4 regions of the Dickeya fangzhongdai genome follow, and region 2 is predicted to be linked to each of the others. Evidence: predicted binding sites of a transcription regulator. Region 2 holds the regulator's gene; each other region holds the start of a gene.

Region 1 (3,155 bases), 110 kb from region 2:
AAAAATAGTTATACATTGCTAATGCATAACTCATTTTTGCCGCTTTCATTCTCCACAACATACATTGCGATAAAATGTGACTTTCATTGCAATTTTATGAAAATAAAAGAATGACATCGCTAATTATGTTCATTTTAGAATCATCCATATCACCTTTAAATCTTAAGAAAAATTAATGTTTACATTTTTTCTATCCGATTGGTCTGATAAAAACTCAGAAACACAGTTAAATTTACATATTGAAACATTGAGTTTCTTTCTGTTTCACAAAGTGCTATTTGGTATCATTTGTGAGGTGGATAAACCTTATAGTGGATGAAACACTGCCTCCGGGTACAAAAGACATCGGTACTGGTTGAAAGTTCCATTAGTGACGAATTTTTGCCTGTAACCGAGATGATATGACCAATGAGGGTATTCATAATGATGAAACGTAATATTCTGGCAGTGGCTATCCCGGCGCTGTTGGCTGCTGGTGCAGCAAACGCCGCTGAAATCTACAACAAAGACGGCAACAAACTGGATCTGAACGGTAAACTGCATGCAGGTTACATTTTCGGTGATCAGAGCAAAACGCTGTTTGGCGACGGTGACAAAACCTACGCCCGTTTAGGTTTCACTGGCGAAACCAAAATCAATAGCGACCTGACTGGTTACGGTCGTTTCGAATATGAATTCAATGGCAGCGAAGGTGAAGACACCAACGGCAGCAAAGGCAAAACCCGCTATGCCTATGCCGGTCTGAAGTTTGCCCAATTTGGCTCTCTGGATTACGGCCGTAACAAAGGCATCGCCTATGACGGTATTTCTTATACCGACGTACTGCCGGAATGGGGCGGTGATAACAGCTACACCGATACCATTACTGGCCGTAACTCTGGCGTATTGACCTATCGCAACAAGAACTTCTTCGGTCTGGTTGATGGCTGGAACTTTGGTCTGCAGTATCAGGCCAAAAATGAACGCACTGGTGATGGCTCTGTTTCTTCTTCCAACCCGCAACGTGCTCTGAAACGCCAGAATGGCGACGGCTGGGGTGTTTCTTCTTCTTACACCGCTCCGTTTGGCGTAGGTATCATCGCTTCTTATGAAGCCGTGGACCGCACTGATGCGCAGCTGGCACAGGGTGAAGGCAAGAAAGCTGAAGCCTGGGCTACCGGTCTGAAATATGATGCGAACAATGTATACGTTGCCGCAACCTACGGTCAGTACCGCAACCTGACTTTCGTTAACGCAGCCAATATTGCATTCGCTGATAAAACCAAAGTCTTTGAAGCTGTTGCACAGTATACCTTCGATTTCGGTCTGAAACCGTCTCTGGCTTACGTCTCTGCTAAAGCAGATGACGAAACCGGCGCAGGTGCAGGTACCAGCGGTTATGTCCTCAAGTATGTCAGCGTGGGTTCGACTTATTCTTTCAACAAGAATCTGTCCGCCTCTGTTGAATACGCGATCAACCTGATCGACAACGATAACAACCCGTACAGCGTAAGAACCGGCAACAGCGTCTTCACCGGCCTGACCTACCAGTTCTAATCCCTTTTACGTTTTCAACGTAAAGAGGCAAAGCCAGGACATGTTCCTGGCTTTATTATTTCTGCGGTATCTCGTCTGCTTCTTCTCTACTGGGTATTTATACCACCACATTCCTTCCCGCCATTATTTCCGTTTCTTTTGATGCAAACGGTTGGCAAAGCCGGGCGCTGGCGTTAACCTGCTATTTCTGTTTACTCTCTGTCATGGATTACTTCGCAATGTTTGAAAAAATCTCTGCCGCACCTGCCGACCCGATTCTTGGGCTGGCCGACCTGTTTCGCGCTGACGAGCGTCCTCATAAAATCAATCTGGGGATTGGTGTCTATAAAGACGAAACAGGTAAGACGCCGGTACTCACCAGTGTTAAAAAAGCGGAACAGCTGTTGCTGGAAACAGAAACCACCAAAAACTACCTGAGTATCGATGGCATACCGGAATTTGCCCGTTGCACTCAGGAACTGTTGTTCAGTAAGCAGAGCGAGATCATTGCGAATAAACGAGCACGCACCGCACAAACGCCGGGCGGCACCGGTGGCCTGCGTGTCGCCGCAGACTTCATTGCCAACCAGACCAGCGCCAAGCGTATCTGGGTCAGTAACCCGAGCTGGCCGAACCACAAAAATATTTTCACTGCCGTCGGCCTCGAAGTCTGTGATTACACTTACTACGATGCGGTTAACCACGCGCTGGATTTCGACGGTATGCTGACCAGCCTCAATGCGGCTCAGGCCGGCGATGTTGTGCTGTTCCATGGCTGTTGTCATAACCCCACCGGCATCGACCCAACACAAGCGCAGTGGGCGCAGTTGGCCGATCTGGCGCTGGAAAAAGGCTGGCTGCCGTTGTTTGACTTCGCCTATCAGGGTTTTGCCCGTGGTCTGGATGAAGACGCCGAAGGGTTGCGCATTTTTGCCGCCAAACACAAAGAATTAATCGTCGCCAGTTCTTACTCCAAGAACTTTGGCTTGTACAACGAGCGTGTCGGCGCCTGCACTATCGTGGCGGCAGATACCGCTACTGTCGACACCGCATTCAGCCAGGTCAAGGCGGCGATCCGCGCCAACTATTCCAACCCACCGTCACACGGTGCGGCGGTTGTGGCGACGGTGCTCGCCAACGAGTCGCTGCGTAACATCTGGGAACAGGAACTGACGGCAATGCGTGAACGTATTCAGCGCATGCGTCACCTGTTCGTCAGTACGCTGCAGGAAAAAGGCGCCAATCAGGATTTCTCCTTTATCATCAATCAGAATGGCATGTTCTCTTTCAGTGGACTGAGCAAGGATCAGGTGCTGCGTCTGCGCAACGAATTTGGGATTTACGCAGTGAACTCCGGCCGAATCAACGTGGCGGGCATGACACCGGAAAATATGGCGCCGCTGTGCGAAGCCATCGTTGCAGTGCTGTAATGATACTTGCCGCCCTTTTTAAAGGGCGCATGCAGACAAAGAGGCCAGCAAATATGCTGGCCTCTTTATTGCCCAATACAATGGGAATCAGTCAGTATCGCGCACAAACGGGTTAGTACGGCGCTCTTCACCAAATGTGGACATGGGTCCGTGACCCGGAATGAAAGCGATATCATCGCCCAGCGGGAACAACTTGTTGCGGATGGAATC
Region 2 (3,155 bases):
CACAGGAGTACTGCATATAAGGGTCAAGCATCAGGGTGAAAAGATCATTACCGAGGTCGTAATGCTCCTTGCCCACGATCCAGGCCCGACGGCGGGACTGCAGGTTGGTCAGCCGCGCCATCAGGATCCGCAGCGTATCGCGCCAGCGGTGAGGGAGCTGGTTTTCCAACCCGGCGCGCAGCACGCGGTGGAAAAACATGTCCAGCCGCTCACACTCCCACCAGCCATCCATATAACTTTCGCCCAATCCCAACGAGCCTTCGCGCAGCACGCGCTTATACATGTCGGGATTTTTTACCTGAATATCAAACGGGCGTGAACCGTTAATGACGATGTCGGCGGCCGACAGCATTTCATTAACAATCTGGAACCAGGATAGGTTAGGGGTACCCAGTTCCTCCACATAAGATGAACTCATAACTTCTCCCTACCTTGCCGGAAAAATGCCTTTGCAAGGAAAAACATTAGACAAATGTACCCACGGAGGGCATTCGGTGGACCCAATCCATCGTCTACCCCTGAACGTCTCAGAGGAAAATAAGAGAAAAGCCGGTACGAAAGGCGTCTATCCCTGGCCGTAACAAAAAGGTGCAGCGGTCAACAGGCAGGATAGAAAAAGTAAGGCGATGCATGAGGCCAAAAGCATCGTCTGATCATGATTATTGTCGTCAACGACAGTGACAAGTGTATGACTGCTTTAACCCGACGACAAGATTCATTGGGTTAAAGCAGCACGTTAAGTCATGAGCTCAACAGCGATAGCATGCGCCGGCACCATGTGTGGTGCGGCCTGCCGCTTGATTGAATAGCCAGACAGAGATAACGGAATCGTCTGAATTTTAACGACGGTAATCGAGGAACGGGCCGTCGGCGACGGAGCGGCGTTCGATCAGCGTCGGATGCACTTCAATGGTCTGGGCTTCCTCGCGTTTGCTGGTAATGCGGTCGAGCAACATCGAGAAGGCCGCCTGTCCCAGTCGCTCCTTGGGCTGGTGGATGGTGGTCAGCGCCGGGGTAAAATACCGGGAGTGACGAACATTGTCATAACCGATCACCGAAATATCCTGCGGTACGCGCAGCCCCAGTTCGTCGGCGGCGCAAATGGCGCCCATCGCCATGATATCGCCGCCGCAGAACACCGCGGTCGGACGCTGTTTCTGGGCCAGAATCTGGTGCATCGCCTTGTAGCCGGATTCCGGCTCGAAGTCGCCCTGAACCACCCATTCTTCCCGTAGCGGAATGTCGGCCTCTTTCAGCGCTTTCAGGAAACCCAGATAACGCCCACTGCCGGTATTGCGCCCGAGAGAACCGGGAATGGCGCCGATGTCGCGGTGGCCGCGCTCAATCAGGTAACGTCCGGCCATGTAGCCGCCGGCAAACGCGTTATCGATAATGGTATCGGTAAAATCGCTGTGGGCTTCGCCCCAGTCCATCACCACCATCGGGATATGGCGGTAATCCGCCAGCATCGATAGCAGTTCCGGCGGGTACTCGGCGCACATCACCAGCAGGCCGTCGACCCGTTTTTGCGCCAGCATGGACAGGTAGGCGCGCTGTTTGTCCTGATTATTATGGGAGTTGCACAGGATCAGCGTATAGCCTCTGGCGTAGCAGCTGTTTTCCACCGCCTCGATGATTTCGGCGAAATAGGGCGCCTCGCTGGATGTCGCCAGCAGGCCGATGGATTTGGTGTGGTTGACTTTCAGGCTGCGGGCCACCGCACTCGGCGAATAATGCAATTCATCGATGGCCGCACGCACCGCAGCCTTGGTCTCTTCGGCGACGAAACGTGTTTTATTGATCACGTGTGATACGGTTGTGGTCGAAACGCCCGCGCGTTTTGCCACATCTTTGATCGTTGCCATCTAAAGTGACTCCTGAACTCATCTGTTACAGTAGCTTGTCTGTTACAGCAGTAAATATGTTGTTAATCGTTTGCCTGCGTGAATTCTTCTCCTGCCAGACAACAAGGCAACATTTCAGGAGGAGACATGCCGAGGTGTGTAGCTTGAAGGGAGGGCTGACGCTTCGACCAACGCAGTGTATACAGTAAACTGCGGATTTTGGCCGATTTAGAGCAAAAGTGGAAGAGGCAATTCGTTTTATCTCTGTGACGCAGAAACCGGTTTTTTGACGCTCGCCGGGTGATAATAGACCTATGCTTTATAATGTTTCCCCCGTCTGCCGGATAGGGGATTGATTCAGACATGACAGGATGACGGCGATCATCAGTCACATACAGGAGAATACTATGGATACCAACTTGAAAATGTCGCTGTTCACCACTGTGGCTTCACTGGCGATGATCATCATCTTTAGTCTGAGCGCGGTATTGAACTGACGGCGTGGCGCTAGCGGCGCCTGGAACGTCAGCGGCGCATCGTTGCCGTTAAAGACAGGAAAACAAAAAAGGGGCGTGATGCCCCTTTTGTCGTATTGAGAACGGCCATTCCAGCGGAAGTTGTTTAGCGAATGGTTTTCGGCGTGACCACGCGACGGGCGCCGACGTAGTGATCCTGCCAGTAGTCCTCGCTCAGTTTGCTGATTTTAATGTCAGAGCCGGAACGCGGCGACTGAATGAAACGACCATTGCCGAGGTAGACGCCGACATGGTCGGCGGCGCCGCGGTTGGTTATCCGAAAGAACACCAGGTCGCCGCTTTCCAGCTCGCTTTTCTTGATAGGCGCGGCGTCACGTAAGTGGTACATCTCATTGGCGGTTCGCGGAATCGGGATTTTCACCACATCTTTATACGCGTAATACACCAGTCCGCTGCAATCGAAACCGGAGTAGGGGGTCGCGCCGCCCCAGTGGTAGGGCTTGCCGATTTGGCTCATCAGCTTGTTCATGGCGGTCAGTTTGGCATGCTGGTAGCGCTTTTGGTGAGCGGCGCTGATGGTCAGAGCGGCTTTATCCTGCCGGCCTTTTTTACTCTTGCCGTGTGGTGATGCGCTGGCGCTTTCTTCTCCGACGACGGCAGACTTGCTTTTTTTGCTTGCCGTTTTAGCAATCACGGTTTCGTGCGCCTTATGACTGCTTTTCGCCGGTGCCGGGGTGTCTTTTTTCGCGGTTTTGCCGGCGGGCGCTTTAGCCTGAACGCTTTTTTCCCGCTTCTGCGGCTTGCTGGTTGTGTGGGCTGCGGCCGCAGTGGTCAC
Region 3 (3,155 bases), 1.3 Mb from region 2:
TGTTCAGTCACTACCGCAGCGGCAGCATGGCGACCGGTTTGCGTATGCATGATCTATGCGCTATTGCTTATCTGGTGAAACCGGCGTTGTTTACTCTGGCACACTGTTTTGTGGCGGTGGAAACCCGGGGCGAGTACACCGCGGGCACCACAGTGGTGGATCTTCAACATCGGCTGAATCGCCTGGCCAACGCACAGGTGGCGTTAGCGCTGGATGTGGACGGTTTCCGCGCCTGGGTGGCGCAGGTGTTGGCGCTGGCGCCCTAAGCTGTCTCGTAACGATGCGCCGTCGGCCAGCGTCATGAATAGGCGCTGGCGATATGAATACCTGCGGGGGCAGTTTACTCGCCGGCGGTGGATAACCGCGGCGGCCGGAAGGCTCTGGCTAATCGATAGCTTTTACTGATATCTCCGCTGTTTTGTCATAAATTTCTAATTATTGGCGTTTTCGGCTGGCAGCCCTTGGCCGGGCTGGTTAACCTGATAACGTTTTCTCATTCATCAACAGATAAAGAGTACGAATATGCGTGATGCACAAATCCGCGTCGCCATCGCGGGAGCGGGTGGCCGCATGGGACGGCAGTTGATTCAGGCTGCGTTGCAGATGGATGGCGTAGTGCTGGGTGCTGCGCTGGAACGTGAAGGTTCGTCCCTGCTGGGCAGCGATGCGGGAGAACTGGCCGGCGCAGGTAAAACGGATGTCACCGTACAAAGCAGTCTTGAGGCGGTCGTTGACGATTTCGATGTATTTATCGATTTCACCCGTCCGGAAGGCACGCTGAGCCACCTGGCTTTTTGTCGTCAGCACGGTAAAGGGATGGTGATTGGCACCACGGGGTTTGACGATCAGGGTAAAGCCGCGATCCAGCAGGCCGCCGCCGACATTGGGATTGTATTTGCCGCCAACTTTAGCGTTGGGGTGAACGTGTTGCTCAAGCTGCTGGAAAAAGCGGCCAAAGTGATGGGCGACTACACGGACATTGAAATCATTGAAGCGCACCACCGCCACAAAGTCGATGCGCCGTCGGGCACCGCGCTGGCGATGGGCGAAGCGATCGCCGGGGCGCTGGGCCGCGATCTGAAGCAATGCGCGGTTTATGCACGTGAAGGCTATACCGGCGAACGTGAGCCGAAAAGCATCGGTTTTGCCACCATTCGGGCCGGCGATATCGTGGGCGAACATACCGCTATGTTTGCGGATGTCGGTGAGCGTATAGAGATAACGCACAAGGCTTCCAGCCGAATGACGTTTGCAAATGGCGCAGTCAGGTCCGCATTGTGGGTAAGCTCTCGTAATCATGGTCTTTTTGATATGAGAGATGTGCTGGGGCTTGATGATATATAACAGGTGAAAATCTTCCTGTCTTTAATCTATTGATTTTAATGGCGCTAAGTTTGGCGCCATTGTTTTTATGTGAAAATGTTGGTTTGGTATTTATTTTTCATCAAAACCGATTTTTATCGGTGTTATCTGTCTTTTTCTCCGGTGTGCGTTAGCCATTTACGATTCCGGTTGCCGTTTTTGGCGTGATTTTAATCATTTCATCACTCATTGGCGCTGGCAACCGTTTACTTCCGATAGTTGATGTGTGTTTTTGCGGGTATGACCGCACATTAGCTCCTGAAGCCATAAAATAGTGAAAAAAAATCCGGTTTGGCTAGACAACGGTCAGGGGCCTCATTAAAATGCGCGCAATTTGCCAAAAATTTGCCTTACAGGTGGTTTTTGCATTGATTTAGTACGTCAAATCTGAATTAATATGCAAATAACGTGATTTTTTATTCCTTGGAGGGTGTTTTGATTAAGTCAGCGCTATTGGTTCTGGAAGACGGAACCCAATTCCACGGTCGGGCCATTGGGGCAGAGGGAACGGCGGTGGGGGAAGTGGTTTTCAATACGTCAATGACCGGTTATCAAGAAATCCTCACTGATCCTTCCTATTCCCGCCAGATTGTCACTCTTACTTATCCCCATATCGGTAATGTCGGCGCCAATAAAGCCGATGAAGAATCCCCCGCCGTTCATGCTCAGGGCCTGGTTATCCGCGATTTACCCCTGATTGCCAGCAACTACCGCAGCGAAGAAAGCCTGTCTGATTACCTCAAGCGCAACAACATCGTGGCGATTGCGGATATCGACACCCGCAAACTGACGCGACTGCTGCGTGAAAAAGGCGCGCAGAACGGCTGCATCATCGCGGGCGATGCGCCGGATGCGGCGCTGGCGCTGGAAAAGGCCAAAGCCTTCCCCGGCCTGAAAGGTATGGATCTGGCGAAAGAAGTCACCACCCGTTCCAGCTATAGCTGGCTACAGGGCAGTTGGACGCTGGAAGGCGAGCTGCCGGCGGCGAAAGAAGAGAGTGAACTGCCGTACCACGTGGTGGCGTACGATTATGGCGTGAAGCGCAATATCCTGCGTATGCTGGTGGATCGCGGCTGCCGCCTGACCGTCGTGCCGGCGCAAACCCCGGCGGAAGACGTGCTGAAACTGAATCCGGACGGCATTTTCCTGTCCAACGGCCCCGGCGACCCGGAGCCGTGCGATTACGCCATCAACGCGATCAAAGCCTTCCTGGAAACCGAGATTCCGGTGTTCGGCATCTGTCTGGGCCACCAGTTGCTGGCGCTGGCCAGCGGCGCTAAAACCATCAAAATGAAATTCGGCCACCACGGCGGCAACCATCCGGTCAAAGATCTGGACGGCAATCGGGTGATGATCACCGCACAAAACCACGGGTTTGCGGTAGATGAGACGTCTCTGCCCGCCACGCTGCGCGCGACGCACAAGTCGCTGTTCGACGGTTCGCTGCAGGGCATTCACCGCACCGATAAAGCGGCGTTCAGCTTCCAGGGTCACCCGGAAGCCAGCCCCGGCCCCCATGACGCCGCGCCGCTGTTCGATCACTTCATCGAGCTGATTGAGTCTTACCGTAGCCATACCAAATAATCAGAATCCGTTTAGTCACGCTGCGATAAAAGTACAAGGCGAAAACGCCGGCGCGGCGGTGAGTAAACGGGTTCGCAGGAGCGAAAAATGCCAAAACGTACAGACATAAAAAGTATCCTGATTCTCGGTGCCGGCCCGATCGTGATCGGTCAGGCGTGCGAGTTTGACTACTCCGGCGCTCAGGCGTGTAAAGCGCTGCGCGAAGAAGG
Region 4 (3,155 bases), 530 kb from region 2:
CAAATGAATTAAGGTCAATTATTTTAACCCCAATTAATTAAAAATAAAATATCAGGATTGATGCGTTAAATTTTTTATTTTCGACGGTATCTTTTTTGATGCGTTAATGCGGTTAATTGAGGGGGTAATAAAGCGTAAATATATTTCATGAGAAATAGCGACAGGTGAAATAAATAACCAATGAAACATATTTAATTTGGAGACGGTGAAAATAATAAACCCAATCATCATAATGTCACGTAAAAATCTTGCTTCAGGTACCGGCGAGCCGACGCCGGCCCGCCAGTATCATTAAATGACTCAGCAGCTCAGTTGCTGCTGGGCCCATACCAGCCCGGACTGATAGGCGTCCGGCAACAACGGCGCCAGTGCGCGCAGCGTCTGATTCAGCAGCGCGGCATCCGGGTGATTGAGGTTCAGGTGACCCACCTTGCGGCCTGGACGTACCTCTTTCTCATACCAGTGCAGGTGCACCAACGGCAGCGCCAGCCAATCGATATTCACGTCGGTGCCGATCAGGTTGACCATCACCGACGGGCTGGCGACGACCGGGGCCGGTAACGGCAGGTCGAGAATCGCGCGCAGGTGCAGTTCGAACTGACTGATGGAGGCACCGTTTTGCGTCCAGTGGCCGCTATTGTGCACGCGCGGCGCCAGCTCGTTGATCAGCAGGCGATCGCCCACCACGAAGCATTCCATCGCCATCACGCCCACGTAGCCGAGACGATGCATAATGGCCGACAGCATCTGTTCCGCCTGCTGTTGCAGGTGCGGCTGCGGTTGCGGCAATGCCACGCTGGCGCGCAGGATGCCGTCTTCATGCAGGTTGCGGGTCAGCGGGTAGAATACGCAGTCGCCTTTTGCGTTGCGCGCGCCGACCAGCGATACCTCGCCGGAAAACGCGATGCCCTGTTCAACGATGCACTCGCCGTAGCAGTCGGCAGGCAGGCTATGCTCTTCGCCCGGACGAATACGCCACTGACCGCGGCCGTCATAACCGCCGACGCGGCGTTTAACGATCGCCAGTTCGCCCAGCGCAGCGAATACCGCCGGCCACTCCTGCGCCGAGGCCAGCAACTGCCAGGGGGCGGTGGCCAGATTCAGTTCGTCCAGCAGTTGTTTTTGGGTGTAGCGATCGGCCAGACGCGGAAAAATATCACGGTTGACGAACGCCGGGTGCTGCGCCAACTGGCGGGTCAGCGCCGTTTCCGGCCAGCGTTCGATTTCAGCGGTGATGACGCTGTGTTGCACCGGCACCGATTCCGGCTCCGCATCCAGCCCGACCGGATAAACGGCGATGCCCAGCGGCTCGCCGGCCTGGCGCAACATACGGCCCAGTTGGCCGTTACCCAGTACGCAAACCGGTTTCATGCATCCTCCCGCGGATCCGGGTGGTTCAGCACCTCGTCGGTCTGCGCCTGACGCCAGGCGGCCAGACGAGAAGCCAGCTCGCGGTCGTGACGCGCCAGAATCTGCGCGGCCAGCAGGGCGGCGTTAGCGGCGCCGGCTTTGCCGATGGCCAGGGTGCCGACCGGAATGCCGCGCGGCATCTGCACAATCGAATAGAGGCTGTCGACACCGCTTAACGCGGCGCTCTGCACCGGCACGCCCAGCACCGGCACCAGGGTTTTAGCCGCCAGCATACCCGGCAGGTGAGCGGCGCCGCCCGCGCCGGCGATAATAACGTCAAAGCCATTCTGGTCCGCCTGTTCGGCGAAGCTGAACAGTTTATCCGGCGTGCGGTGCGCGGAGACGACTTCAACGTGATAGGGCAGATTCAGCGTGGTGAGGATCTCTGCAGCAAACTGCATGGTGGCCCAGTCACTCTTTGAACCCATGACAATAGCGATTTTCGCCGGGGCAGCGTTGGATGACATGCCTGTAATGCTCCTGTGGTTTGCATGACGGTGGTGATTCATGTCGATGATCGTGCATGACAGTAGATGATCGTGCATGACAGTAATCGTGCATGATGCGGTCATTGCGCGGTGCAACGGCGACCTGAAACCGGAGCCGCAGGTCGCGAGGGCGTAGAGCATACCATGAGCCAGAGGGGAGGAAAACGGTTGCGTGGCGATGAAATGGGCCGTTAAGGGGGGGAATCAGTGTAAACGTCGCGTTACAACGGAAATGAAATCAGACGGACGTCGTCCGCGGTCACCCGCAGCAGAGAACCTTCCTGATGCCAGGCGCCCAACACGGCGCGCTCGGCGCACACGCCGGCCTGATCGATCGGATGAATCGCCGGGCGGTGGGTATGACCGTGGATCATCAGCGTGGCCTGATGGTGTCGCAGGCGGGCCATCACTTCATCGGCGTTGACGTCCATAATGGTCATGGATTTGTGCTGGTTGGCCTGCTGGCTGGCAGCACGCATACGGGCGGCGATGCGCAGACGAAGGGACAACGGCAGCCACAGGAAAAGCAGCTGGATAAGCGGGTTATGCACCTTGCGGCGGAAGTTCTGGTAGGCGTGATCGTCGGTGCACAGGGTATCGCCGTGCAACAGCAACGTGCGACGGCCATAGAGGTCAAGCACCGTTTCCGTGGCGAGCAACTGCAGGCCGCTCTGGCGGGCGAAGCGCGCGCCGAGCAGAAAGTCGCGGTTGCCGTGGGCGAAATAGCAGGGTACGCCGGTGTCGGCCAGCGTCTTTAACGCCTGCGCCACCGTGGCGTGCAGCGGGGCCGGGTCGTCGTCGCCAATCCAGGCGTCGAACAGATCGCCGAGGATGTAGAGCGCGTCGGCGCCGGGCGCGTCTTCACGCAGAAAACGCAGAAAACCGGCGGTGATCGCCGGTTCCTGTTCGCTCAGATGCAGATCGCTAATAAACAGCGTGGTCATGCAGCCGGCGTTACTCGCTGACGGTTACGCTGGTAACGACTACGTCTTCTTTCGGTACATCCTGATGCATACCGCTGCGGCCGGTGGACACAGCCTTGATCTTGTCGACCACGTCCATGCCTTCCGCCACTTCGGCGAACACGCAGTAACCCCAGCCGTTTACGCTTTCAGATTTGAAATTCAGGAAGTCGTTGTCCACCACGTTGATGAAGAACTGGGCGGTCGCTGAATGCGGATCATTGGTGCGGGCCATAGCCAGCGTGCCACGGTTGTTGCCCAGACCGTTGTTGGCTTCGTTCTTGATCGGCGCGTT

Evidence for each region. Region 2 encodes PurR, which represses purine synthesis genes. Its sites were predicted from a motif close to CANGCAAACGTTTGCNTG; they were not measured.
Region 1: the regulator PurR is predicted to act here: its motif matches at 1,677-1,694, upstream of CVE23_RS13655 (amino acid aminotransferase).
Region 3: the regulator PurR is predicted to act here: its motif matches at 1,558-1,575, upstream of carA (glutamine-hydrolyzing carbamoyl-phosphate synthase small subunit).
Region 4: the regulator PurR is predicted to act here: its motif matches at 2,056-2,073, upstream of purE (5-(carboxyamino)imidazole ribonucleotide mutase).

Annotation. Positions count from the first base shown of each region.
Region 1 is NZ_CP025003.1:3,086,920-3,090,074, forward strand. It holds gene CVE23_RS13650 (porin) at 424-1,536, shown strand; gene CVE23_RS13655 (amino acid aminotransferase) at 1,755-2,945, shown strand; gene CVE23_RS13660 (MBL fold metallo-hydrolase) at 3,033-3,155, opposite strand, start outside.
Region 2 is NZ_CP025003.1:2,973,555-2,976,709, reverse strand. It holds gene cfa (cyclopropane fatty acyl phospholipid synthase) at 1-418, opposite strand, end outside; gene purR (HTH-type transcriptional repressor PurR) at 840-1,865, opposite strand; gene cydH (cytochrome bd-I oxidase subunit CydH) at 2,252-2,341, shown strand; gene CVE23_RS13280 (C40 family peptidase) at 2,466-3,155, opposite strand, start outside.
Region 3 is NZ_CP025003.1:4,280,857-4,284,011, reverse strand. It holds gene rihC (ribonucleoside hydrolase RihC) at 1-266, shown strand, start outside; gene dapB (4-hydroxy-tetrahydrodipicolinate reductase) at 523-1,344, shown strand; gene carA (glutamine-hydrolyzing carbamoyl-phosphate synthase small subunit) at 1,798-2,946, shown strand; gene carB (carbamoyl-phosphate synthase large subunit) at 3,034-3,155, shown strand, end outside.
Region 4 is NZ_CP025003.1:3,508,384-3,511,538, reverse strand. It holds gene purK (5-(carboxyamino)imidazole ribonucleotide synthase) at 301-1,371, opposite strand; gene purE (5-(carboxyamino)imidazole ribonucleotide mutase) at 1,368-1,877, opposite strand; gene lpxH (UDP-2,3-diacylglucosamine diphosphatase) at 2,120-2,842, opposite strand; gene ppiB (peptidylprolyl isomerase B) at 2,853-3,155, opposite strand, start outside.